3 regions of the Gracilibacillus sp. JCM 18966 genome follow, and region 1 is predicted to be linked to each of the others. Evidence: riboswitches for the same ligand, from Rfam matches in the RefSeq annotation. Region 1 holds a riboswitch; each other region holds the start of a gene.
The links. A riboswitch is a leader RNA that binds a small molecule or an ion and turns the genes downstream of it on or off. The one in region 1 is predicted to bind S-adenosylmethionine.
Positions count from the first base shown of each region.

Region 2: linked by a shared signal. The riboswitch ahead of ACZ5N5_RS10060 (SDR family NAD(P)-dependent oxidoreductase) and the one ahead of ACZ5N5_RS18650 (PLP-dependent aspartate aminotransferase family protein) in region 1 are both predicted to bind S-adenosylmethionine.
Region 3: linked by a shared signal. The riboswitch ahead of ACZ5N5_RS06880 (OsmC family protein) and the one ahead of ACZ5N5_RS18650 (PLP-dependent aspartate aminotransferase family protein) in region 1 are both predicted to bind S-adenosylmethionine.

Region 1 covers NZ_AP043883.1:3,809,654-3,817,589, forward strand. The annotation lists gene ACZ5N5_RS18640 (ABC transporter permease) at 1-252, opposite strand, end outside; gene ACZ5N5_RS18645 (aliphatic sulfonate ABC transporter substrate-binding protein) at 357-1,358, opposite strand; gene ACZ5N5_RS18650 (PLP-dependent aspartate aminotransferase family protein) at 1,392-3,188, opposite strand; SAM riboswitch class I at 3,291-3,397, opposite strand; SAM riboswitch class I at 3,471-3,584, opposite strand; gene ACZ5N5_RS18655 (hypothetical protein) at 3,878-3,955, shown strand; gene ACZ5N5_RS18660 (N-acetylmuramoyl-L-alanine amidase) at 3,969-5,087, opposite strand; gene ACZ5N5_RS18665 (DUF7010 family protein) at 5,345-5,929, opposite strand; gene ACZ5N5_RS18670 (hypothetical protein) at 5,933-6,559, opposite strand; tRNA gene ACZ5N5_RS18675 (tRNA-Arg) at 6,825-6,897, opposite strand; gene clpP (ATP-dependent Clp endopeptidase proteolytic subunit ClpP) at 7,160-7,756, shown strand; gene ACZ5N5_RS18685 (HPr family phosphocarrier protein) at 7,792-7,936, opposite strand, start outside.
Region 2 covers NZ_AP043883.1:2,094,243-2,102,178, reverse strand. The annotation lists gene ACZ5N5_RS10080 (pectate lyase family protein) at 1-612, opposite strand, end outside; gene ACZ5N5_RS10075 (amidase) at 985-2,418, shown strand; gene ACZ5N5_RS10070 (dihydrofolate reductase family protein) at 2,420-3,022, opposite strand; gene ACZ5N5_RS10065 (hypothetical protein) at 3,152-3,856, opposite strand; SAM riboswitch class I at 4,061-4,161, shown strand; gene ACZ5N5_RS10060 (SDR family NAD(P)-dependent oxidoreductase) at 4,234-4,998, shown strand; partial or broken gene ACZ5N5_RS10055 (Na+/H+ antiporter NhaC family protein) at 5,024-6,319, shown strand; gene abc-f (ribosomal protection-like ABC-F family protein) at 6,363-7,936, opposite strand, start outside.
Region 3 covers NZ_AP043883.1:1,419,510-1,427,445, reverse strand. The annotation lists gene ACZ5N5_RS06895 (glycoside hydrolase family 13 protein) at 1-1,140, opposite strand, end outside; gene ACZ5N5_RS06890 (SLC45 family MFS transporter) at 1,224-2,591, opposite strand; gene ACZ5N5_RS06885 (hypothetical protein) at 2,791-2,979, opposite strand; SAM riboswitch class I at 3,008-3,114, shown strand; gene ACZ5N5_RS06880 (OsmC family protein) at 3,201-3,641, shown strand; gene ACZ5N5_RS06875 (sodium-dependent transporter) at 3,661-5,001, opposite strand; gene ACZ5N5_RS06870 (hypothetical protein) at 5,078-5,314, opposite strand; gene ACZ5N5_RS06865 (sigma-70 family RNA polymerase sigma factor) at 5,311-5,820, opposite strand; gene ACZ5N5_RS06860 (hypothetical protein) at 5,807-6,178, opposite strand; gene ACZ5N5_RS06855 (MOSC domain-containing protein) at 6,240-6,953, opposite strand; gene ACZ5N5_RS06850 (endo-1,4-beta-xylanase) at 7,122-7,936, shown strand, end outside.

The DNA.
Region 1 (7,936 bases):
TGAACCTAATATAATTGCTATGACTGTTCCTAAAATAAATCCAACAAACACTCTATATGTCGTAATACCAATGTGCCCCCATAGTGTACCATCTTGGGCCATGTTATAAATTTTTTCTACAATAGTTGATGGTGCTGGGAGCTGATAAGAAGGAACAATACCTGCACGACAAACTAGCTCCCAAGCAATAATTAATAGAATTGGGATGATACTGCCAAGTAAAATTGTCTTAACGGTTGAATGTTTGTTCATATTCTTGGCCTTATCATCTTTTTGATTAACCTTATCTATATAGGCTCCACTTGTTAATTCTTGGTTATCTGCCATGATTGTTCCCCCTCTAATTCCCTACCATCTCATTCTATTATTTCTTTTGCATATTCAGGATTGATTAATTCTTGTGTTAATTTTTCTACATCCGCATCTGGATTTAGTACATCCGCATCCTGTAATACCTTTCCTGCTTCCACAATCGCATCCTCATGAACTTGACCAGGTATTGCATTAGAAAAATCATTTCGTTCCATTTGTATCTTGGCTACTTCTAAATCTATATCTGCTTCTTCTGCTAATAGTTGAGCTGCTTCTTCAGGATTCTCTAAAACCCAATTACGAGCGCGCTCATACAATTCAATTACTTTATTTACATATTCCGGATATTTGTCTGCAAACTCTTGACGAACATTTAAAAAGCCATACGTGTTTAAGTCTGCATTACGGAAGAATAATTGCGCATTTTCTTCTAATTCTAATTTTGCCATATGTGGATCAAGCCCTGCCCATGCATCTACATCGCCTGATACAAGGGCTGAACCACCATCTGCATGCTGCAGGTTAGTCAATGTAATATCATTAATCGTTAAGCCTTCTGAATCCAATGCTCTTACTAGAAAGATGAAGGGGTCTGTTCCCATAGTTGCTGCAACATTCTTTCCTTTTAAATCTTTAATGGATTCAATTCCTGAGCCTTCATTCGTTACTAATGCCGTCCATTCTGGCTTCGAATAGATGTATACATTCTCTATTGGTGCACCACTCTCCTTAGAGATTAAGGCTGCAGCACCTGCCGATGAACCAAAGTCAATACTATCACTTCTTAAAAACTCTAATGCTTTATTACTTCCTTGACTTAATGTCCACTCCACCTCTATATCTTCTTCCGCAAAAACTTCTTCTGCCCATTCGAATTTCTTTAATACTAAGCTTGTTGGCGAATAATAAGCATAATCTAAACGGATTTTTTCAGGCTTTCCCTCTGTTTCTCCTTCTGCTGCACAGCCTGATGCAATAACAAGAATGAAACCAAAAAGCGCGATAGCTAAAAAACTACGTAAATCTATTAATGGTATTCTTTTCATGATAGATTGTCCCCTTTTTTATTTTCTTTTCTATTAAATTTCACAAGCATAAGTGGAAATTGTTCCTCTTAACCGCTGGGCTTCTTTGTACGTACATCTATTGTGTACAACCTGTAACCCTGCTTCTCTTGCCACTTCTTCTGCTTTTGGTGAAACAACACCTTCCTGTAGCCAGAATACTTTTGGTTTAACTTCCACCGCTTCTTTTGCTACTTCTACCGCAGCATCAGGGCTACGGAAAACTTGTACAATGTCAATAGGAACAGGAACACTTTTTAAATCTGGGTATGCTTTTTCTCCTAAAATCTCTGTTTCCCTTGGATTAACTGGAATAATTTTATATCCAAGACGTTGCATTTTTCTTGCTAGACGGTAGCTCGGTCTTGCTTCCTTCCCACTCAGACCAACAATAGCCAATGTTTTTTGGCGAGTCACCTCTTCCCCATTCTCGATTACCCGCTCATATGGAGAATTTAATGCCCATTTAATTACCCCTTCATCATTTACGACGATTTGTTTTGCTTCATCTGCACCGATTCCTGTTGCTTTGGCAAGTGCTTGATCAAGATCATTTTGAATATCACGAATTGATTCGATTCCTACAGATAAACGAACAAGCTCTTCTGTTACTCCTGTTTCCTCTAATTGCTCTTTACTTAACTGTTGATGAGTAGTAGAAGCTGGATGAATAATTAATGACCTAGCATCTCCAACATTGGCTACATGGGACCATAGAGAAACATTATTGATTAGATCTCTACCTGCATCTCGTCCACCTTTAATACCAAAGACAATGATTGAGCCAAAGCCATTGTTCAAAATACGCTTCGCTAGTGCGTGTGATGGATGGCTTTCCAATCCTGGATATCGAATCCATTCCACCGCTTCGTGTTCTTCTAGATATTCTGCTAATTCCTGAGCATTTCGATTATGTCTTTCCACTCTTAAATGAAGTGTTTCTAATCCTTGTAGTAACTGGAAGGCATTAAATGGGCTAAGTGCCGCACCGAAGTCTCTCAATAACTGGACACGCACTTTTGTGATAAATGCTAATGTTCCAAAGTCTATTGCATAACGAATTCCATTGTAGCTCGGATCTGGTTCAGTAAATTGAGGATATTTTTCTGAATTCCAGTTAAAACGACCTCCATCAACTATAATTCCGCCAATCGATGTACCGTGACCACCTATCCATTTTGTCGCAGAATGAACCACAATATCAGCACCTAATGTGATTGGTTTACAACCATAAGGTGTGGCAAATGTATTATCAACGATCAATGGTACACCTGCCTCATGAGCAATCTCTGAAACTTTTTCTACATCCAATACTTGAAGGCCAGGATTTCCGATAATCTCACCATAAACTGCTTTCGTATTTTCATTGATGGCTTGACGGAAATTCTCAGGATCGGTTGGGTCTACAAATTTTACGTTGATTCCGTATCTTGGTAATGTTACAGCAAACAGATTATAGGTTCCGCCATACAAGTTCACACCTGCAACAATTTCGTCTCCCGCACTTGCTAGATTTAAGATCGATAGGGTGATGGCTGACATCCCCGAAGCTGTTGCAACTGCTGCAACGCCATCTTCTAAAAGGGCTAATCTTTTCTCAAAAACATCGACAGTTGGATTACCAATTCTTGAATAGATGTTTCCTGGTTCATCAAGTGCAAATAGTCTCTCTGCATGTTCTGTGTCATGGAAAACGAACGAAGTAGATTGATAGATAGGCACTGCTCTTGAACCTGTTGTTGGATCAGGCGCCTGACCACCGTGTAAATTTAAGGTCTCCGCATCATACGTTGAATTTTTAAAAGCTGTCATGTTAGTTTCCTCCTTGAATATTCCATTCATTTAATTAATATAAGTATAAAGAAAAGCCTTCTTCGACAAGAAGAAGGCTTTGGTTATCTACCAGCTGTCTCCCTCTTATCTATCAGGAATGTTTCCTGCAGGATTTAGCACCTTTTAAGCTGAAGCTTAATGGTTGCTGGGCGTCATCGGGCCAGTCCCTCTGCCTCTCTTGATAAGAGCTATTTAATTTTTATCGGATCAAAAAATCCTCTCTACATGGAGATAGAGAGGATTCAGTGTGAATAATTCGCTCTCTTATCTCTCCAAGCATGATCACTTAGTGGAATTGGCACCTTTATTAAGCTTTTGTGCTTAATGGTTGCCGAGGTTTCATAGGGCCAGTCCCTCCACCTCTCTTGATAAGATTTATTGTCAAATATTGTAATTCCGAGTGGATTACTTATATTTAATTTAGTTATTACATACTTTAGCATGGTAGACCACCACTGTCAACAAGTATTTATAAATTATTGAATATTTTTCTTTTAAGAGTATTCATGATTTATATCGACATGAAATAGCTTTTTTTTAATCCATTCATTTATGTTTTCAAAAAAATAGCGCATACTCATCCTAGAAAGAGGTTTTATTATGATCAACTACAAAAAAAAGTTGCCATCGTAACAGGAGGTGAAAGTGGTATCGGACGAGAAACATGCTTGCAATTAGCCAAGAAAGGTGCACGCATTGCCGTTATTAATATTTCCGATGATAGAGAAACGCCTGCATCCATTTGATGCAGCCACTTCTCTATTTAAAATAAGCTAAAAGACCTTTGGTGATCCCTTCTGCTAAGTTATCTTGATAGTCGCTTGTTCGGATTGTGAGTAAGTCATGAGGATTCGTAATAAATCCCATTTCTAATAAGAGTGCTTTATTTTGATTGTTTCTTAGTACATAGAAATTACTACTTCGAACCCCTCGATCTCTCATTGTGACATGTTGAGATAAAGAGGACTGCATTTCATAGGCAAGCTCTTTACTATCTGGGCCAAAATAGTGTGTGCTAATTCCATTAGCAGAAACTATTGGACTTGCATTAAAATGTAGACTTATAAAAGCATGAGTCTGATAAGCATGACTTATTCTCAAGCGGGTGGCATGATCTACATAGCTATCATTACTTCTCGTTAATAATACCGTTGCACCTGCTTGACGGAGCTCACTTGCTATCTCAGAAAGCACCTCCATAATGACATCCTTTTCAAAGATACCCCCAAGTCCTATGGCTCCAGGATCCATGCCACCATGCCCTGGATCGAGCACAATATTAAAGCCATTTAAGTTCTGCTCATTGCTTACCGTAGTTGTAGTAGCTGTTTGTTCCACAGATTGCTCTGTATCTGACGTAGCCTGGGCTGATGGTTCTTCAGGTATGTATGTGGTACTTTGATGATTCGTCAACCAGCCCGCAATCCATCCAATTTTACCATTCTTTAAATCTACTTTTATCCATTGATCTTCAGTATCAACGACCGAAAAAGACTCTCCAATTGTTGTAAAACCGATAATAGGATAATTTGTACCTGGTCCTGAACGAATCCGAACACCAGTGGCAGTAATAGAAACATCGTTTAAACTATCATTAGTAGCTGCTCGCTCTTGCTCTTCCACCATTAAAAATTGTGAAGCTATCCAAGCCTCTTTCCCATTATAAAAGGTTTTATACCAGCCATATGCCTCATCAAACACTTGTACTTGATCTCCAGCTTGTAATTTACCAAGAATTTGTCCATTTAAAGATGGCTCTGAGCGCACATGTAAATCTGTTGCTCCCACATGATATGTTTTCCCCTCTGCCTCTATAATCAAAGGGAAAACAAAGAAAAACGATAAAAATAAGATGATGGCTGTACTCTTTTTTATCAAAACAATATCACTTCCTTTTTCAGGATTTACTCGATAGTTTCTGATACCCAGAAGTGACCAATACTAAACCTATTTTTTATCGATTTTTGTAGAAAATATGATGATTAGTCATAATTACTGAATAGTCTCCATGAATAAAGATCATTTATTTATACATAAAAAAGCCCCACTACATCGATTAAACGATTTTAGTGAAGCTCTTTTATAAGATAATGCACCCGGAGGGGGCTTAAATTGTTGTACTAATGGAATAAACGTTATGAATTCAATTTTTTCCTGTAATCAATATAAAGAAGTATAGTTAAAATAAGCAAAAATATGATCATAGAAAACGGTATTAACCACAACTCATTCTGATTTAAATTCCATCCAATTAAGATAATAGCAAATGATACAATTGGAGCCATTATAAAATAAGGCTTTGAAAGGTAAAACCATCCATAAGGGAAAAAATGTGCTGCTGTAATGATGGAAAAAAAGATAATAGCTTCTTCTGGGCTTTTACCTATCGCCCAAAAAAGAATTGGAAAATATACGAGCTGAGCAATGTTCAAGAATACTCCTAACTTACCTAAGGGATTACCTTCAAATTTCCAATCTGCTTTCAAGAGATTGGAAAGACCCATCGATAAAGGAAACATTAATCCCGTTGAGAATAACATATAAATATTTTTTAGTTCTAGTGTGATTGGTTGTAAAAATATTATGGTAATAATTAACCAAATGATTACAGCTGACAACAAAAAGGAAACACCATTTTTCCCACTAATCGATAATCTTTTACGGAGATCATTAATTTGCAAACTAATTTCCCCTTCTTTTTTAAAATTTTCATCATTCATAAGCTACTCCATTGTTTGCATATCTTCTGGGTAATGAATGGTGTCAAATACCTCATCTGATTTAGAATCTTTAACATTGATCGTGACATCATAGTCATCTGGAGATGCTCCATCATAAAGTTGATACATCATTCCTGTTATTCCAATTCCCAGCACAGCAAAACCGTCCATACTATTTTCATACCCTTCTCTATCAACACTTAAATGAAACTCTGAAAAATCTTCATTGGAGGTAATGTCTTGAATTGACGGGAAGTCACCACTTGTCTTAATCTCCTCCATGGATTGATCTAATTGTTTTTTTATTTCATTCATCATTTCCTTGTGTTTGGATTTTGACATTTTATAAGTCAAGCTTCCGTCTTCATTCTCTGTTACTTTTAACCCTTCCTCTTCAGCTTTCGCTATCGATTCATCGGTAGATTCTATCATAGAGGAAGGTATGGTAACTTCCACACTTAATAAGTTTTTATCTACTTCAACCGCTTCTTTATCGTCATTCTGATTTGGTTCTGAATCTTTAGTATCTGTATCTATAGCTTCTTTTCCTTCTTCTTCATTTTTCTCGACTTCGAATCCACAAGCAGTTAAAAATATAATACAGAATAAAAAAACTAATAATTTCTTCATGCTCATTTCCTTCCTAGGTATATTTAATAGGATTTTATCACTATTTGTAGGATATTACTATGGAAAAAGCGTCTGTAACTAAAAACTTTGATAATGTCATCATTATTTTGTTCGTTGTTTACTCGATTTCATTCAATTATTTTTCGACTTTCTTTGGAACAAAAAACCCCTCCTCCGGCTAACTATTTAGGTAGACGGAAGAGAGGTGCTTTTATTACCTATATGCAATTCAATGAACTTATTGACATCATATACAAGGATATTACGCGCCCGGAGGGATTCGAACCCCCGACACATGGTACCGGAAACCATTGCTCTATCCCCTGAGCTACGGGCGCATGAAAAAATACGACAAGATTAATTATAGCGAAAGATATAATTAATTTCAACGAAATCTATATTTTTCTTTTGCAACAATTGAATTGATTGTTTAAATTATGTTATTTTCGGGTAGGATGAACATAGATTATAATAGACGAAAAGATCATCCATCCAAGAAGGTCAAAAGTCAATCAAATCTTTTGACCTTTTTTGACCATTAAGTTATGATGTTAATAGTTAAATAATAAAATGATGAAGCAATAAAGGAGGAGTTTTCTTATGAATTTAATCCCTACAGTTATTGAACAAACTAATCGTGGTGAGCGTGCTTATGATATTTACTCTCGCCTATTAAAAGACCGAATTATTATGCTAGGTAGCGCCATTGATGACAATGTTTCTAATAGTATCGTGGCTCAACTATTATTCCTTGCTGCAGAAGATCCAGATAAGGATATCTCCCTATACATTAACTCTCCTGGTGGTTCCATTACAGCAGGTATGGCGATCTATGATACGATGCAATTCATTAAACCAAATGTATCTACCATCTGTATTGGAATGGCAGCATCTATGGGAGCATTCTTACTCGCTGCAGGTGAACCTGGAAAACGATTTGCTCTACCGAACAGTGAAGTCATGATTCACCAGCCACTTGGCGGAACACAAGGTCAAGCTTCTGATATTCAAATTCATGCAAATCGTATTATCGAAATGCGTAAAAAATTAAACCAAATTCTAGCTGATCGTACTGGCCAACCGATTGAAGTTGTTGAAAAAGACACAGATCGCGATAATTTCATGACAGCAGAGCGTGCAAAAGAATATGGTCTAATCGACCGAGTGATGGAAAAGAAACCAACTGATTTAAATTAATACATTGGAAAACCCTGCATCATCGCAGGGTTTTTCTATTCTGAATTTCCTTCTATAAAGCTTACTAGATCTGCTAATGCTTGTTCTTCATCCGTACCATCGACGATTATTTTAATTTCACTCCCTTTGGAGAGTGCTAAACTCATCAATCCCATAATACTTTTCGCATTGATTCTTTTT
Region 2 (7,936 bases), 1.7 Mb from region 1:
ATCGGAAGAGCCCATTAACATTGCTTTCCAGCTGTCGTGCACATAATTCCAAGAAAATGTAATATTATGGGCATCTCTTTTAACATCAAATAAACCATCATAATAATCTTTATCTACATTTAAGTCACCATACAGTTCATTATGATCTACCCATATATTATTAGAAGGACCCTCAATACTGATGGCATCCTTATCACCAGCTCTAACTTCATGGATCGTGAGGTTTCGAATGATCACATTATCTGCTCGCCATACTTTGATTCCTATTCCATCCAACTCTCCATTTGTACCAACACCTAAAATGGAAACATCAGAGACATCTTTAATATTGATCTTACTATCTGATGTATTGTTTGGTGTAATCGTACCATCAACATAAATCGTTAGTGGGGTATTATCATCCTTATTCTTTAGTGCCTGGATAATGTCATCTCCAGTTTGGGCTGTTATCGTATCTCCACCTTCTCCACCAGTGGTTCCACCATCGAAGGTAGCAAAGCCCGTCATACTAAAATCCGGTGTACTTGCAGAAACAGATTGAAATGATAAACCGACAAGAAGAGTGAAAATTAGACTAGTTACAAGCAATTTAACAAAATTTTTTCTCTTCATTTTCTCACGTCCTTTTCATTTTTTTGTTCTATATATTCCGTCTCTAAACTTCAGCCCTCCTTTCTTTAAAGATAGTTTCATCATATCATGTATGCGCTTACAGTAAATAATCATTATTTCAGATAAATGTTATTTATGTAATAATTAACCATCAGAAGTGAGTGGTGTTTATTTTTTAGTACAAAATGACCATCATTGTTGATGAATTCAGCAAAATACGACATGGATATACCGCAATTTTTGCAGATACCTTTTTTTGGCTATTTTAGTCTATAGCTAACATAATGATTATTACTTCTAGGGTTATATCGTAGGTTCATTTTTTCTGTTATGCTATTCTAAATGAATTACTAAAAACAAGGAGGTCTACAATTGAAACAATTTGATGATTTACTTGGATTAGATGCACTAGGTCAAAAACAGCTACTTGATAATAAAGAACTTACTCCCGTTGAACTTACCGACTTTTATATTTATCAAATAGAAAAATATAACCCGATACTAAATGCAGTGGTTCTCGAAATGTTTGAAAGTGGTCGAGAACAAGCAAAGAAAATGCAAGCTACTAATGGAAAAGTTGCGGGACTTCCATTTCTGATAAAAGATTTAAATGCCATTAAAGGGGCTAGGCATACAAGTGGTTCTGTTATGCTCCAGGATGTCATCGCACCTGAAAATGATGAAATTGTTAACCGATTTGAACAAGCTGGCCTCATCTTCCTTGGAAAAACCAATACACCTGAATTTGGCTTTCTTCCTACCACTGAGCCCGAGCTTTTCGGTCCAACGAGAAACCCTTGGGATCTCGAACGCTCTCCAGGTGGCTCAAGTGGGGGATCCGCAGCAGCCGTAGCCGCTGGATTAATACCCTTTGCTCATGCTAACGATGGTGGAGGATCGATTCGAATTCCAGCATCTGCTTGCGGATTGTTCGGTTTTAAGCCAAGCCGAGGGCGTTTGCCATATAGCCCTTATGTGAATCATTTCTCCATTAATCATGCAGTTACAAGGTCTGTTAGGGATAGTGCTGCATTGTTAGATATCTTAAATGGAGTTGGAAAACATACAATATATCCAAGCTTCAAGACATATACGAATTTTTTAGAGAACGTAACGAAAAAAACAAATAAACTAAAGATTGCTGTTCGCTATCAGACTAATTCTCATGTTTCATTTGACAATGATACAAGAAAGAATATGGAAGAAACAGTAGAGTTAATGAAGGATTTGGGACATGAAGTCGTGGACAAAATGCCAACATTTGATTTAGATTCACTCGCACATCACTTTATTAATATTTGGCTTGGAAGTGGCTCTACCATTATAAAACATTCTGGACTAATGATAGGCCAAGAGGTGAATCGTGATAATGTAGAAAAGCTTACTTATGAGATTTTGGAATTCGGTAAAAATTTATCAGCCCTAGAATATGAGGAGTCACGTGTTTATATTCAAAGCGAAGCACAAAAAATATTAGAATTCTTTGAAGAAATAGATGTATGGATGACTCCAACCTTGAATCAGTTACCAAAAAAAATCGGAGAAAACAAAGAGACTAAGCAAACGGCCTATCAACAAATGTTAAATAATATGCTAGATTACAATCCACTAATGCCAATTGCTAATGCTACGGGACAGCCTGCAATGAGTGTTCCAACCTATTGGACTGAAGATGGATTACCGGTTGGGACCCACTTCTTTGCTAGACTCGGTGAAGATGACCTGTTACTTCAGCTAGCTGCCCAAATCGAAGAAAGACAGCCTTGGTTTCATCATTATAAAAAGATTAGAAAAAGTCTCTTGTAAATTAATACAAGAGACTGTATTTTAGATGAGTCACATTATCAGCAGCAATCGTTTCTATATTTTTAAGCTTTACTTTGCTATTTTGCTCAAATAAGCGAATTCCTCCACCAAGCAGAACTGGCGATACATGTAGTAGCATTTCATCCAATAGACCTTCTTGAATACATTGCTGTGCAATATGTGCGGTCCCGATACTAATATTTTTATCCTGCGCTGCTTTCTTCGCTTGCTCAACTGCACTTTTTATCCCATCTGTAACGAAGGTGAACGTTGTATTCTCTTCTATATAACTATCTGGTTTTTGATGTGTTACAACAAAGATAGGAATACCTTGAATTGGATGACTTCCACCCCATCCTTTTACAATATCGAAGGTTCTCCTCCCAACTATCATCGCGCCTGTATTAGCTACCGTATTGTCAAAAACTTTTTTATTTGTACTAGAAAGCTTGAAGAAATCGTTATAACTGCTTGATTCATTACCATCAAATAACCAATTTTGAATAAACTCTCCACCATCACCTAATGGCTGGATCTGACTATCATTTTGACCACTAATATAACCATCCAGAGACATCGAGATATCTAAAACAACTTTGCCCATTATCCTCCACCTTTCAAACAAAACTTTATCTTTAGCTTAACATATATTCCGAGGAGAAATTTCTTGTATCTTGCTAATAGTGACAGAGTTAGCTAAACAATAAAAAAGCAAGAGGTGTACTCCTGCTTTTTAAAATGCTGAAAAATCAATTCCATTCAATAAATGTGTAGCAACAATTAAGACTAATAGGTAGCCCGCAATTGTCCAGTACAAATCAAATTTCGGTTTTCTCATATGTACAAGGTAAAGATAAATATGAATTACCCCATAGAGCATTAAGGCAAAAACATATGTAACGACAAACAAATCTACCATTAAAAATCCGAAAAATAAAATCACTAAACAAAAAACTAATGTAAAAGGAATATTCACAATCGCATATTTCGTTAACAATTCTTTATGATCCATTTTACGATCTCCGAAATACATTAAAAGTAAGTAAAGAGAAAAATAGCCGATTGCAAAGGTAATCATCCAAGATAAGATGCTCGTTATGATAAACATTACGCCCACATCTGCAAATAAGCTGAGCATTCCCTCAAATCCAAATTTATAGAAAAGAAAATAACAAATACCTATCAATAATGATAATGATAATAAAATTAGTGCACTCGTTTCCATACGGATTGTTCGAGTAGAGCTCACGATAGCATGTGGTCTTAAAATCGCATCCTTCAGAATACCCTTTGTCTCTTTTACACTTTCTCCAAAATCAAAATTTATGGAGGAATTGTTCTCTTTTTTCTCCTCATTTGAAACAAATCGTTCCTTTTCTGTTTCCTGTTCCTCTGCTACTTCCGTTTGTTGTAAATCTTCGGTGTTATGCTTCTCCATTCCATCACCTCTTAAAATAATATATTATATCACTCTTATAACCTACCATTAAATTGTCATTCATTCAATATTTTTCCCATCGTTTAGTAGCAGAGAGAATGATTAACGAAAGAATGGCAAATTTTACAGGTGTAATTCCTAGTGAAACACTTGACTATAACTTGTTTCTAGTTGTAAACTAAAGAGCATTAACTTTCCTATATGTTCTTATCTAGAGAGGGGGAGGGACTGGCCCTATGAATCCTCGGCAACAACTCTTAAGAGTAATGTGCCAATTCCAGTAGCAAATAGCTAACAGATAAGAAGAGACATTCATCTTACTTCACCCTCTTCTTGCTTTTGAAGAGGGTTTTTTATTATAGAAAAGAGGTTATTCTATGCTCAAAGTTGATTTATCTGGAAAGGTCGCCATCGTTACAGGTGGAGCAAACGGTATTGGAAAGTCTATTGTTCAGGCTCTTTTATCATCTAACGCAAAGGTTGCCGCTATTGATATTCAAGAAACCAAGCAGACAGATGATGAAAATTTATTCTATTTCCAGGCAGATGTCTCTAACAAAAATGATGTCCATAATATGATAAAACAGGTTATTCATCATTTTGGAAAAATAGATATCCTAGTGAACAATGCTGGCATTTCGACAATGGATTACTTTACGGAGATAAAAGAAGAAGATTGGGATAAAACAATGGATATAAATGCTAAAGGTGTGCAATTATGTAGCCAAGTCGTTGCGAATAAACTGAAGGATCAAGGCTTTGGAGGTAAAATTATCAATATTGCTTCACAGGCTGGAAAAAACGGCTATCGCCTAATGGGGAGCTATGTTGCCTCTAAGCATGCAGTCATTGGGCTTACTAAAGTGATGGCTCTCGAGCTTGCGCAAGACCAAATTAATGTGAATGCCGTCTGTCCTGGTATTATTGAAACGGACATGAAACGTAAAGAACGAGTGATTGGTGGTAATTTGAGGGGTTTGAATGAAGAAGCAATTAGAGAAGAGGACTTTTCACAGGTGCCACTTGGAAGAACAGGAACTCCTGAAGATGTCGCATATGTGGTGGTCTTTTTAGCCTCAAAATATTCGAATTACATGACAGGACAAGCAATTAACATAACTGGTGGCATGACCATGCATTAACCTATATAAACAGGAGGAATACAACATGACTCAACAGACTAAAGGGAAGGCCTCGGCATTATTCCCCTTACTCATATTTATATTGTTATTTATCGGCACAGGAGTGTTGACAAAGGATTTTTCTAATATGCCACTGAATGTGGCGGTCATTATTGCGGCAGCTGTTGCCATTTTCATGAATCGCAAAGTAAAACTAGCTAAAAAAATTGAAATCTTCACAAAGGGGGCTGGGCATGAAAATATTATGCTAATGTGCATCATTTTTGTGCTTGCAGGTGCCTTTTCGGAAGTAGCAAAAGGTATGGGCGCAGTTGATGCGACCGTGAACCTTGGGCTTTCCCTCCTACCTGCAAACCTTTTAATGGTAGGATTATTTTTAATTGGTTGTTTTATCTCCATTACAATGGGGACATCGATGGGAACTGTCGTCGCACTTGCTCCTATTGGAATTGGTATTGCTGATCAAACGGATATTCCTATGGCATTAGCAATGGCTACTGTGATTGGTGGGGCTATGTTTGGTGATAATCTATCGATGATTTCGGATACTACGATCGCTTCCGCACGAACCCAAAACACTTCGATGAGCGATAAGTTTAAAACAAACTTTTTTATCGTTCTTCCCGGCGCATTGATTACTGCACTTATATTATGGTTCATTACTTCAGGAAGTCATATCAATCAATTGGAGGACTATTCTTATAATCTTGCGAAAGTTATACCTTATCTTGCTGTATTAATCGTAGCCATCTTAGGAGTGAATGTGGTAATTGTGTTAATCGGTGGGATTATCCTTGCTGGTGCGATTGGTATCATAGATGGTTCCTACACTGGTTCAACTCTGCTCTAGGCTGCATCACAAGGCGTATTGAATATGGAGGATATTGCAATTGTAGCATTGTTTATCGGAGGAATAATCGGAATTATTCAATACAATGGAGGGATAGATTATTTACTTCATGTAGTTTCTAACAAGATCAAATCGAAAAAAGGGGCTGAATTTGGTATCGCTGGGCTTGTTAGTGTAGCAGATATTAGTACTGCCAATAACACGATTTCCATTATAATGACGGGGCCGTTAGCAAAAGATATTGCAAGCAAGTATAATGTTGACCCAAGAAAATCGGCAAGTATTCTTGATATTTTCGCCGCTTGTTGGCAAGGAATCGTACCATATGGTGGCCAAATGCTGGCAGTGGCAGGACTTGCTTCGATATCACCCTTAAGTATTATGCCTTATTCCTTTTATCCAATATTGCTTGGAATTTGTGGAATTACTGCCATTTTGTTTGGATTCCCTCGTAGAAAAGTGAAACAGTAAATTTAGCCGCATGAAGTCTTTACTCATGCGGCATTTTTTTTTGCTAAGTTCTTTTCTCACTCATTTTTAGCTTAGCCCAGTCATAGTTTCCTTCCCATACATGCACATGCCCATCTTCGATCCAGAAAATCCTATCAAATAATTTATTTAGAAAGTAACGATCATGGGATATTGCAAGAATGGTGCCTTCGTATTGTTCAAGCGTTTCCTCTAATACTTCCAATGAATCTATATCTAAATGGTTCGTAGGCTCATCTAAGATCAATAAATTGGTATCCTGATACATAAGCTGGGCCAATCTCAACCTCATTTTTTCTCCACCACTTAGCTGGGAAACCTTTTTAAATACACTGTAGCCGTAGAATAGAAATTTTGCTAATATCTGTCTTGCCTCCGCTTCTGTTACTTTCACTTCGTCACGAAAGACATCGATTGCCGTTCTGTCTACCATTTTAGAAAAAGTATGCTGTGACAGGTAGCCAATCTTCACATTACTCCCGATCCTTACCTCTCCTTTGTCTGCTTTAAGATGTCCTAAGATTAACTTTAATAACGTAGTTTTTCCTGTTCCATTATTTCCGACGATTGCGGTTCTTTGTTGATACTGAACATGGAGATTGACATCTTGAAAAAGCTGGTTATCAAAAAATGCTTTCGAAACTGCCTTCAGCTGTATCACATCCTTACCACTTCTACTTCCTGCATCGATTTTCAAGTTCATTTTCTTCCGATTTAACACAGGGCGATCCAATTTTTCCATTCTTTCTAATGCTTTTTCCATATTTCTAGCTCTTTTATGGAGACCTTCATTTGGAGGTTTTGCCCTATTCGCCCATTCTCTTAGTCTTTTTATCGTTTCTTTCATTTTCTTCCTTTTCTTTTGCTGTTCTTCATATGCATGAAATTCACGAAGTAAACGAGCTTCTTTTTCCGTTACATAATCAGAATAATTGGTGTCAAAGCTCTCTAGGTCGCCATTCTCGACATGGACAATTCTATTCACCGTTTCATCTAAAAAATACCGATCATGGGATACAATCACCACGGTTCCAGTGAAATTCTTTATATAATTTCCAAGCCATTCTATCGCTGAAACATCTAAATGATTAGTAGGTTCATCCAATAACAATAAATCTGATTCTTTTAATAATATATAGGCCAACCCAGCCTTCGTTTTCTCGCCACCACTAAGTGCCCCTACCGTCTGATCTAACATTCCCTCAATATTTAACCCTTTTGCCACTTTATCGATTTCACTATCGATGGCGTACCCTCCTTTGGATAAATATTGGTCTTGAAATACTCCATATTGCTCGACAAGCTTCTGTAAATCTTTCTCACCCATTTCTTGACTCATACTTTTTTCTAAGTTCCCTATCTTCTTTTCTAATTCAATCAATTCAGAAAAAGCTGTCCGTAAAGCTTCCCTTACAGATATATCTGGTTGAAACATAGAAAATTGAGCAAGGTAGCCAATTCGTGATCCTTTTTTCCAATGGATTTGTCCTTGGTTTGGTAGTTCCTCGCCTGCCAGTAATTTTAGAAGGGTTGATTTTCCACTACCGTTCGGCCCAACCAGCCCTACTCTTTCCTTTTCATTTAATTCCAATGATATAT
Region 3 (7,936 bases), 1.8 Mb from region 1:
TATCGATGGAAACTGAACATTCGTCATACCGATTTCCTGACCCTGATAGATAAATGGGGTTCCTTTCATGAGGAAGTACAAGGCAGCTAGCATTTTAGCACTTTCCTTCCAAAGCTCTCGGTCATTTCCCCATGTGGACACTCGGCGAGGTTGATCGTGATTTTCGATAAATAAAGCATTCCAGCCTTTCCCTTCAAGACCTGCCTGCCACTTCGATAGATTTTCTTTTAATGCCTGCACATTTACAGTGCCGTCTCCATCCTTTTGCCATAGACCTAAAAATTCAAATTGAAAAATCATGTCAAAGTAGCCATGCTCTTCACTAACCCATTTGTCCGCATCCTCCAGCTTAACGCCATTCGCCTCTCCAACTGTCATAATATCGTAATTATGGATCGTTTTTTGTGCGAATTCTGATAGAAATGGATCAATCCCCTCGACATTCATCATTTTTGAAAAGGATGGTACATAGTCTAAATTTTTGGGATTTGGCATATCCTTTAAGCCAGGTTCCTTTTTGATATGGGAAATAGCATCAACGCGAAAGCCATCGACTCCTTTATCCAACCACCAGTTCACCATCTCATATAATGCTTCTCTTACATTAGGATTTTCCCAATTTAAATCTGGTTGACGTTCAGAGAAGATGTGCATAAAATATTGATCGGTTTTTTCATCATATTTCCATGCAGATCCGTTAAAGATCGATTCCCAATTATTTGGCTCCTTACCATTTTTGCCATCACGCCATATATACCAATCACGTTTTGGACTATCCTTTGAAGAGCGTGATTCGATAAACCATGGATGCTCATCACTCGTATGATTAATGACTAAATCTAAAATCAGCTTCATTTCCCGCTTATGCACTTCTTCTAGAAGTTCATCGAAATCGGCCATTGTCCCAAATTCGTCCATAATATCTTGGTAATCAGAAATATCGTAGCCATTATCATCATTTGGAGATTTATACATTGGACATATCCAGATGACATCGATTCCTAGGTCTTTCAAATAGTCGAGCTTTGATGTTACTCCTTTTAGATCTCCAATTCCATCCTCATTACTATCCATGAAGCTTCTCGGATAGATTTGATAGACAACACTTTCCTTCCACCACTTTCTACTGACAGTCCGCATCTCTATTCTCCTTTATCTTTTAATCTATTTGAAAAAATGGATGTATCCATTTTTTATATGTTCGTCCATGCTTATCTGTTCCCTTACGATTTTGCTAAGGTTTCTCTGATTGTTCCAACCGACAATGCCCCAATTATGAGGAAAATTCCTGATAATAAGATCATGGCAGGCATCGACGACCCAAGTAATGGAAAAATGGCAAAGCTTACACAAGAGGCAATAATTTGTGGTAAACAAATACTACCATTGAACAAACCGAGATATGTCCCCATATTTTCCCCTGTTAATGCATTTGTAAGAATCGTAAATGGAAAGGTCATCATGGCTGCCCAAGCGATTCCTATTAGGGTAAAGGAGATAACTAAAAGCCATTGATGTTGGATAAAGAATACGGAACTAAATCCGATTCCTCCAAGCACTAAACTAATCGCATAACCCAGCTTTCTTCTTTGGTTAGAAATACGTGATAGTACAAGTGACCATAGTACTGCAGCTACGGATTGTACTGCGGACAAGATGCCGAACCAGTTACCTGCAGCTTGATAAGCAGAGCTGGAAGGATCTGTCGTATTCCACACATTCGCCGCAACAGCACCTGTACCATATGTCCAAAGATATTGAAAGCCCATCCAACAAAACAATTGAACAAGTGTAACTGTCCAAAATACTTTTGGAGCACTGCGGAGTAAGCCAAACATACTCGTTTTTTTCTTATGCGCATCTTCTCTTATTCCGTGGTAAAGAGCATATTCCGAAGGGGAATATTCCTTCACCTTAAATACCGTAAATAAACTACAAATGATTAGAACTACCGCACCGACATAAAAGGAAATAACCACTGATGGTGGGACAACTCCCTTAGGCGCAGTGTTGGAAATACCTACTGCAGTTAGTAAAAATGGGAAAATACAAGCTAAAACAGCCCCGCTATTCGATAGGAAGCTTTGAATCGAATAAGCGAATCCTTTTTGCTTTTCATTGACCATATCTCCTACCATCATCTTAAATGGCTGCATTGCAACATTAGATGAGAGATCCATAAATAAAATCGTTACCGCCCCAAACATTAAAGCAAGCATGGAACCAAACCCAAAACCAAAGCTTCCCGCATTCGGCAATAAACACATAACTATTACAGAGACAATGGAACCAACTAGTAAATAAGGGATTCTCCGGCCGAGCCTCGGCATCCACGTTCGATCGGATAAATAACCAACAATCGGTTGAACGACTAACCCTGCAAGTGGCGGTAATATAAAGAAAAATCCTAATTTAGTAGGATCTGCTCCAATCGTTTGAAAAATTCGCCCCATGTTGGCACTTTGCAAGGAGAATGCCATTTGTACTCCTAAAAAACCAAAACTAATCAACCATATCGTACTGATTGGTAGATTCGGTAATTGTTGTTTTACATTGCTTTCTTCTTCTGTCTTAATTTCTTCTGCTAACATAATATCCTCCTTAAACCTAAACCTCTCATTTATCCGCTTTCAAAATGCAATCGATTGCACATAAGCTTTCATTTGTTCTAAATGGTTTTTTGTTACGATATATAAATACTATTACTTTTTTAATCGAGCAATTCATATTATATCTGAAATTATTTTATAGCGCAATCGATTGCATTAATGTTCCTAATATTTCTTTTTTCTATAAATCTATTTTGATTAGCATATGAGGGGCTGTTTGCAATATATCTTGGTGAACGCTCCTCTTCCTAGCTAGATTGCCAAGATATATCTTTTTATCTTGACTATCTCTCCTCTCCATAGCGAGATGAGCAAAATATATTTTTTCGACAACCTGTTCTTCACTAAGTTGATGTTTTTCTTTTTTCATGATATAGTCTATGAAACTATATGGATATTTCTCATCCAGAGAGGGGGAGGGACTGACCCTATGATCTCTCGGCAACCAACTTTTATTCAAAGTATGGTGCCAACTTCAGACGTATTTTAATACGAAAGATGAGAAGGAAAGCAATTATACTATCGGTAATCAGCCCTTCTCCCCTTTTTAGAGAAGGGCTTTTTCACATCTTACTTTAGGAGGAAACAAGCATGGCTATTCACACATTTAAAGCAACAGCAACATTAAAGGAAAAGGTTTTAGTAGAAACGGAATCCCGAGGACATAAGGTGATGGTTGACGAACCTGCATCCCTTGGTGGCACTGATACTGCAATGAACCCAGTAGAATTATTACTTTCTGCATTAGGATCCTGCCAATCGATTGTGGCACGTACGTATGCTGAAAAATTTGATATTGATCTAAAGAATTTCCGTGTTGAATTAGAAGGGGATATTGATCTGGACGGATTTTTCGATAAGGGGGATGTGCGCCCAGGATATTCGGAAATAAGCTCAACCTTTTACATTGATACTGATGCTCCAAAAGAAAAAGTGGAGGAATTTGTCACATTTTTAGAGGAGCATTGTCCAGTAGGTGATACGATTCAAAACCTTGTTAATCTTTCCTCTACCACTGTCATAAAAAAATAACCATCTCTCCTTGAGATGGTTATAACTTCCATATCCCGATCAAATTCACATACACTATGAGAATCGTGACCGGTACAATCCAAGTCATGACAACTCTCCAGATTTGATACCAGCCATTGGATAGGTTGTTAGACATCTTAAACTGCTCTTCCACCAGCGCTTTATCCATTCGATGAATGATAAACATCGCAATAAGTAAGCTTCCGAGTGGTAGCAAAATATTACTCACTAAATAATCTGTTGCATCAAATACTGTTTTATTAAAGACCATGAAATCCTTTAGAATACTGGAGGACAGGGCTGCTGGAATACCCGCAATGAACATAACAAGTCCTGAAATCCAGGTCACTTTCTTTCTCGATCTTTTTCCATTTTCCGTGAAGGCAGATACGATAATTTCTAATAAACTAAAGGAGGACGTTAAAGTCGCAAATAAAAATAATAATAAGAATAGACAGAAGAATACTTCCCCGAAAGGAATTTGAGCAAATACTGTCGGCAAAATAATAAACAATAAGCCCGGCCCTTCTGTAGGCTCAATTCCAAAGGCAAACACTGCCGGGAAAATAGCTAATCCCGCTAATAAGGAGACGAAAATATTCATCACGACAACAGAGGAAGCAGATGCCGGGATACTCACTTCTTTTCCTAAATAAGAGCTATAGGTAACCATACAAGAAAAACCCACTGCTAGAGCAAAAAAGGATTGACCAAGCGCATAGAGAATTCCCTCTCCTGTTAGGCTAGAAAAATCTGGATTTAGAATAAAAGAGATCCCTTCCGCAGCCCCTTGTAGAGTGAGGGAACGAACGACAAGGATAATAAAAAATAAAAACAATAATGGCATCATATATTTATTCGCTTTTTCAATCCCATTCTTTATTCCAAAAGAAATGACAGCAACATTAATGAGTAAAAACAGCGCTAACCCTGTTAACGTAATGACGGGCGAGGAGGTGACAGCGCCAAATAATTGCTCATAATTCGCTCCATCCTTAATTACTTGACCAACAATAGACTGAGCACTATAAATCAAGACCCAACCACCTACCACACTATAAAAGGAAAGCAATAGAAAGCAGCCTAATACACCTAGCTGACCGATCATTTTCCAATGGCTATTTGGCGCTAAGGTTCTATAAGCCGTGATCGCTTCTTTTTTCGCGCCACGCCCAATTACAAATTCTGATATTAGCATCGATAATCCAATCACAAGGGTGAAGACAATGAATAATAGGAAAAATGCTGCTCCTCCATTTAGTCCTGCCTGATATGGAAACTTCCAAATGGCACCTAGTCCAATCGCAGCACCAGCGGAAGCCATAATAAACCCAATTTTGGATGACCATTGTTCACGCATCGCAAACACTCCTTTTCATATAAAGACTATTATAAACTTTATATGGTCTTAAGGGAAGTGTAGGATTGTTCCTTGATTAGATTAAAAACATCGTAGGTAGAAGTAGGATGAATATCGCAAACAATGGATATAAACCAAGCTTGATCGTAGACTTCTCATGTATGGAAAGGAACTCCAAAGGACTCTTCACAGGCTTACAGATCCAGTCTGCTAGCTGATCTAGCTTGTTTTTTTTCAGTGGTATCTGAGGGATTTCTACATGAAACTCCTCTAACCTTTCTTTGAGCTCTTCTGGTATTTCTTTTTTATTCATGCCGTTCCCTCCAATAGCTCTTTTAATCTTTTCAACGAAGCATGTAATCTTGATTTGACGGTCCCAATAGGTATTTCTAGTATTTTCGCAATTTCTTTTTGACTTAAATCATGATAATAGGTTAATAAAATGATTGCACGCTGATGCTCAGGTAATTGCTTGATAGCTTCTTGGATCGTAAGTTTATCAATAGACGACATGCTTTCATGTTGGGCTTCTTGCTGGTATAAAAATGGCAAAAGCTTCTTCCAGCGTTGCCTCTTATTCAACCGATTAATCATCAATTGATAGGCCATGCGAAATAAATAGGTCTTGATCGAGGATTTTCTCGCATCAAATTGATGTTGATATTTATGAAAACGCAAAAAGGTATCCTGGACGATATCAATACTTAGCTGCTCCTCCTGACAGTAACGGTAGATAAAAAGATAGATAGGGGTTTTGTAAGAAACGAACAATTCCTCAAGGCTGTATTGTTCTTCTTGCTCCGCCTTATTCAAATTCATCTGGCCACCGTTTTTTTATTCCCTTAAGTACATAAACAATTCTAGAGATAAGCCAAATAATGGTGAGTAAAGAAAATATAGCGGTCTGATGAAGAAAAAATTGCACCCAAGGGCTTTCAATATTATCTCCGCGAAGTAAAACAATACATAAACCAATCAGGCAGAGATACGTATATCCTGCAACTACAATATTAATATTATCCCATCTCGTCCATTGAAAATAAATATCTGTTTTCTTAAAATCAATTTTGCCTTGTGAATCCTTGACCACCTTTTTGTTTAACGTAGCGATAAATATTGCGAAAACATTTCCTAAGATCACCACAACAACTGTACTGATTAACCAACCTAATGTCATATTGTCCTTCCTTTCCTTCTTTTACTTACTTATACAAGTAAGTAGATAGAAAGGTTCACTTCTAATTTTTATTTGGACCAAATACACGTTTATCACTAGAGGATGTCTTCTTTCCTTTCAACCTTTTCGACAGGGTCTCTTTCCAGCTTTCCGCTAAGAATGGACAGGAAGCTAGTTCCTCTACGAGAGCTAAATCATCTTTTTTACGATACATCACTTCATTACATTGAGCAATCGTCCATTTAGGGTAAGGTCGCTCTAGCAAAATTAATTCCTGTTCTGCTTGAACATAGCCTTCTTCCAATACGCGAAAATACCACCCTGTTCTACCTGTCTCCTGTATCTGCAGAGCAAAATCCATGATGCGATATCGTCTTGCAGGCTTCCAGCACGGCCTTCTCGGTTGAGCCACTTGGATAACTGCCTCACCAAATCGGTAGGTGTCTCCTATACAAACACGCTGTTCATCTAAAGATTCTACCGCTAAATTTTCCCCCATTGCACCTATTCCAATCTTTTCTATCCCTTGTTCTTTGCGCCAATAGTCATAATGATGGGTTGAATAGGCAAAAATTGCTTTTTCCAGACCACCATGATTTTTCGTATCTGCTACCTCATCACCTGCTAGTCCCGTTTTGCTAAGCCACTTCCTCCCTTCTACACTTTGCTTAAAAATAGCACTCTCCCATTCACGATCCATTTTGTCTTTAGCTTCTGGACTTCCTAATTTTTTCACTTTGCCTGTTAATAATTTTCGAATAATTGGTGGGTTCATTTCATCTCTCCTCTGACAGAATTATGTAAGGTAATATCTATTCTATGGAAATTTCTAAAATTTTTAAAGAAGCTTCTTTAATTTTTCTGGTTATCTGTTAAAAATCAAAACGATATAATAAGAGTGGTGGCTTTTATGTAAGCGTTTAAAAAGAAGGGAGATTGCTTAATGAGTAAGAATTTTAAGAAAATGACATCATTACTGCTTATATCTTTATTAGTCTTACCAGCTGGATGGATGCCCTCTACTATCCATGCTCAGGAAAAGGAAGATATCCCTGTCCTTCTTTATCATCGGATCGCGGAGAATCCGACAATTGAATGGACAGATACTAGTTTGGAAAAATTTAAAGAAACCATGGCATATTTGCATCAGAATGGCTACAATACGTTATCGTCAGAGCAATATGTTCGTATCATGAATGGGGAGGAAAAAGCTCCAGAAAAACCAATCTTGTTAACCTTTGATGATGCTACTCCTGATTTCATAACAAACGCACTACCTATTTTGAAGCAATATAACATGCAGGCCGTGCTATTTGTTGTTAGTGATTGGATTGATGGAGATTATAGCATGACAAAGGATCAGTTAGAAAGTCTTGTAAATGAAGAAAGCATCAGTCTAGAAAACCATTCGAAAACACATGATCAAGAGAACGTTTGGCATGAAGAGATTGCCATAGAGCAAGCATCAGCTGAAATTGCTGCAGCTAATCAATATTTGAAATCTATCACTAACAAAGATCCTGTACTTATGGCATATCCATATGGTACTTACAACGGGGAAGCAGAAGCAGCTAATAAAGAAAATGGTATAAAATATGCCTTTAAAGTAGGTTATCCAGATGGCAGTCCTTATTCAATGGGTCGACATTATGTCTTAATGGATACAACGCTCGAGGAAATCGCGCAATGGATTGGTGGTCCAGCTCCAGAAGAGCAAGAGCCTCCTGTCCAACAATTTTCGACCATCGATTATGAGGA